2 regions of the Solibacillus kalamii genome follow, and region 1 is predicted to be linked to the other one. Evidence: riboswitches for the same ligand, from Rfam matches in the RefSeq annotation. Region 1 holds a riboswitch; the other holds the start of a gene.
The links. Region 1 has a riboswitch for glycine ahead of gcvT (glycine cleavage system aminomethyltransferase GcvT). Riboswitches for the same ligand answer to the same signal wherever they lie in the genome.

Region 1 (2,412 bases):
GTGCGATTGGTAGACGTTTAAGTTTTTTCTTGAAAATGCCGTATTACGATATGGATCACGAAATTGTACGTCAGCAGGGTATGACAATTCCTGAAATTTTTGAGAAATACGGCGAAGCACACTTCCGAAAAATCGAGACGGAATTTTTAAAGAATTTCCGTGATGAAGCATGCATTATCGCTACAGGCGGTGGGGTAGCCGTCAATGAAGAAAACAGGAGAATTATGCGCCAGACAGGGCTCGTATTTTTTCTTGATGCAAAATTTGAAGATATTTATATGCGGATTCGGAATGATAAAAACCGACCCATTGTTCAATCGTCATCGGAACAAGAATTGGAAAATCTGTATCACCAACGCAGAAGGAGTTATCGACTAGCTGGCCATATACAAGTACTCACAGCCGGAAGAACATTAAGACAAATTGTCGAGTACATCGGGTTTCAAGTGAAACGTCTTAAAGGCGAATGATTTACTTATAATTATACTTAATGTTCGTATTTTGAATAAAATTAAAAAAAGATTGCGTTTGCATTATATTCAATGTTAGGATATTGCTAAGAAGAGCAATAACATGAAGTAAATAATCTAACGCGGATGATGATACGGGGAGAGAACGTGATGTCACGTCGCCGAAGGAGCAAATAGCTAAGCTATGAATCTCTCAGGCAAAAAGACTCGTATTGGACGCAACTCTGGAGAGTGCTGTAATAGCTATTGTTACAAACAGCCACCAAAGGGGAAAGCCTAAATTGTGATAGTGGATCAAATTCAGGTGTAACTTTCAGGTGCCAGGACAGAGAATCTCGCTAAAGGGGATTCGTCTGTCTTTTTTTGTGGAGAAATCGGCTTTTAATATTCTGATGATTCTAATAAAAAGATAGATTTACACTTTTGATAGGTGTAATGTTGCTTTCCCCTTTGCATTGCAAAATTAACATACATAATTAAAGGAGGAAATGAACATGACAAATGAATTAAAGCGCACACCACTTTTTGACGAATATGCAAAGTATGGTGGAAAAACAGTTGATTTTGGCGGCTGGGAGTTACCAGTACAATTTTCTTCGATCAAAGAGGAGCATGATGCGGTACGTAACCGCGCAGGACTTTTTGATGTATCCCATATGGGGGAAATTATTGTAGAAGGCCCGGATGCACTTGTTTATTTACAAAAGATGCTTTCCAATGATATTTCGAAAATTGCAATTGGCGGGGCGCAATATAGTGCACTTTGCTATGAAGATGGCGGTGTTGTTGACGATTTACTGACATACCGTTTGGAAGATAATCGCTATTTACTATGTGTCAATGCAGCGAATATTGAAAAGGACTTCGAATGGTTACAGCAGCATGTCGAAGGAGATGTCAAAGTGACAAATATGTCAGATGACTACGCTCAAATCGCTTTGCAGGGACCTTTATCTCAGGAAGTTCTGCAAACATTAACAGCAACAGACTTAACGGCAATCAAATATTTTAAATTCCAGGACAATGTAGAAGTAGGCGGACATTCGGTTCTTGTCTCGCGCTCAGGTTATACGGGAGAAGACGGATTTGAAATTTACGGAGCTCCAGCAGCGATTGTTGACTTGTGGAACAAAATTTTGGAAGCAGGAAAAGACAAAGGTGTAGTAGCAGCCGGTTTAGGCGCACGTGATACACTTCGCTTTGAAGCTTGCCTGCCATTATATGGCCAAGAGATTTCAAAAGAAATTTCACCACTTGAAGCAGGGATTGGCTTTGCCGTGAAATTGGCGAAAGATCCGCAGTTTATCGGTCAGCAAGCATTAATTGACCAAAAAGAAAATGGCCTAACACGTAAATCTGCAGGTATCGAAATGATTGATAAAGGTATTCCCCGCCATGGCTATAAAGTATTTAAAGATGGTGAAGAGATTGGTTTTGTAACTACAGGAACTCAGTCACCAATGACAAAGCGCAATATCGGTTTAGCTTTAATTGACGCAAAATTCACGGAAGTTGGAACTGAATTAGAAATCGAAGTACGAAAAAATAGAGCAAAGGCAGTTGTAGTAGAAACACCATTTTACAAGCGTGCAAAATAAAGTGAAACTTCAATCTACCCGTTAATTGCGGGATAAAACTTTTGAAAAGAGGGTTAACAATGAAACATCGTTATTTACCAATGACGGAACAAGATAAACAAGAAATGTTAGACCGTATCGGGGTTGCGACAATTGATGAACTTTTCGAGGATATTCCTGAAAAAGTTCGCTTCCAAGGAAGCTACAATATTAAACCTGCAAAGTCTGAAGCCGCTTTAATGAAAGAACTGGCACAACTAGCTTCAAAAAATAAAGATACAGCAAGTAATGTCTCATTTTTAGGTGCAGGAGTCTACAATCACTATAAACCGGTAATTGTCGATCACGTTATTTCACGTTCAGAG
Region 2 (2,412 bases), on a different contig from region 1:
GAAAAAATCGAAAAAGACGGGGATACATTAGTTATTACTTTAAATTACCCTGAAGATATTCGCGAGAAAGACATCGCCTGCACAGACATTGCATTAGACAATACGTATGTTGTCAAAATGAAAAAGACAGACACAACAAAAGGTAAGCTGATCGATATCAATCGAACAACATACGAAGAAGATTCAACAGTACAGGAAAAACTGCAGTAAACGAAAACAGAATTACGAGGGGCTACCAATTCCTCTATATAAAATATTACACTGAAAATATTGAATTTTCGGTGTAATATTTTTTTAGTCATAAATCTTCTGTAAGAAGAAAACATTATGTTGGGAATAAGGTTAAATTGCTATATACATAATAACCGACTACGAATATCCATTGTAAGGCGGGCAGAAAATTGGTAGTATGATTATTGTACAATAATAGTATTGAACGCGAGCTATAGGAAACTGGAAGATGCCAGATGACCTATAGGCAACTAATTGCATACATATCAAGCGTTGATCGTCGTGGATAAAACTACTGGCGGGAGCAGTTTCTGGAGAGAGCGCGAATACCGCGTCGCCGAAGGGTTCATAATCTCAGGCAAAAGGACAGAAGAGTAATGAGAGACGCTTTTCCTTAAAAATTGGTGTATGTAGCATCCACTGTTTGAAGAAGAAAAGCCCTCGATAGATGTCACAGATTTTTTGAAATCTGGACGCGATTTCGCAGAGGCGAGATCGATTATTCTTAGACACAGGGACTGGCACATAATCAGTCCCTGTTTTAATTTTCCAGAAAAAATTACTTGATGGACCGCGATGAAGTACTTATTATTTTGCGCTGTGTAAACAGACAAAATACTTATCCTTTGGAGGAATCGTTTTGGAACAACAAGAATTAAAGCGCGATCTGAAAAATCGACACGTTCAGTTAATAGCGATTGGAGGAACAATCGGAACGGGGTTGTTTTTAGGGTCAGGTAAAGCGATCTCACTTGCAGGACCTTCTATTATCTTTGCATACTTAATCGTTGGAATCGCACTATTTTTCGTCATGCGTGCACTTGGCGAAATGCTTTTATCAAAAGGCGGCTATGCATCGTTTACCGAGTTCGCCACTGAATACTTAGGGGATTGGGCAGGCTATATTACCGGCTGGACATACTGGTTCTGCTGGATTATGACAGCAATGGCGGATATAATCGCTGTCGGCATGTACACGCAATACTGGTTCGACATCCCGCAATGGGTACCGGCTATCGCATGTTTAGTAGTTTTACTTATTTTGAATTTATTGACGGTCAAACTGTTCGGAGAGCTGGAGTTTTGGTTTGCGTTGATTAAAATCATCACAATTGTTGCATTGATTGCAATTGGAATTATATTGTTGATCATTGGTTTTGAAACAGATACAGGCAAAGTTGCCGTATCGAACCTATGGGAGCACGGAGGGTTATTCCCGAATGGGGCATTTGGATTTTTAATGGCGTTCCAGATGGTTGTCTTTGCATTCGTTGGGGTTGAATTAGTAGGGGTAGCTGCTGCTGAAACGGCAAACCCGAAAAAGAATATCCCATCTGCCATCAATAAAATTCCCGTACGTATTCTGCTGTTTTATGTAGGGGCATTATTCGTCATTTTAACAATCAATCCTTGGGATACATTAAGCGCTGCAAGTTCACCATTCGTTCAGGTTTTCGCATTGGTAGGTATTCCGATTGCAGCAGGTTTAATTAACTTTGTTGTGCTGACATCAGCTGCTTCTGCAGGAAATAGCGGGATGTTCTCAACGAGCCGTATGCTGTACAGTTTAAGTAATAATAAACAAGCACCAAAAGCATACGGTAAATTAAACAAAAATGCGGTGCCGCAAAATGGTCTGATATTTTCTGCGGTCGTAGTTTCGATTGGGGCATTGCTTAGCTACTTCATGCCGGACGATGCATTCAGTATCGTGACAACAATTAGTGCGATTTGTTTTATTTGGGTTTGGAGCATTATTCTGATTTCGCATATCATTTACAAAAAGCGTCATCCGGAATTACATAAAACTTCAGTTTTCAAAGCGCCATTAACACCCTTCATCAACTATTTAGTATTGGCATTCTTCTTATTTTTACTAGTCATTATGGCTATTTCCGAATCAACGAGAACATCACTGCTGTTAACACCGTTATGGTTTATACTGCTGTTTGTTCTTTATAAGGTTCGAAAAAAATAAACAGTAAACCGGGTTTCCATCGAGGAAGCCCGGTTTTTTCTATTAGTTTATTTTCCGTAAAAATTGGCTTCTTGCCTCTGAAAAGATTTTATTGTCACATGAATCACAGGAAAATTTTCCCTGCATATTCCGTTTGTAATTCCGGTATTTTACCGTTCCTTCTATTAATAAAAATGGTTTTTTACAGCAGTAGCAAATTGTTT

Region 2: another riboswitch for glycine. It lies ahead of CBM15_RS11410 (amino acid permease); the one in region 1 lies ahead of gcvT (glycine cleavage system aminomethyltransferase GcvT).

Annotation. Positions count from the first base shown of each region.
Region 1 covers NZ_NHNT01000002.1:383,322-385,733, forward strand. Annotated here, with positions in the region: gene CBM15_RS05575 (shikimate kinase) at 1-470, shown strand, start outside; glycine riboswitch at 597-689, shown strand; glycine riboswitch at 693-801, shown strand; gene gcvT (glycine cleavage system aminomethyltransferase GcvT) at 965-2,068, shown strand; gene gcvPA (aminomethyl-transferring glycine dehydrogenase subunit GcvPA) at 2,128-2,412, shown strand, end outside.
Region 2 covers NZ_NHNT01000007.1:90,525-92,936, reverse strand. Annotated here, with positions in the region: gene CBM15_RS11415 (dehydrogenase) at 1-210, shown strand, start outside; glycine riboswitch at 533-611, shown strand; gene CBM15_RS11410 (amino acid permease) at 872-2,209, shown strand.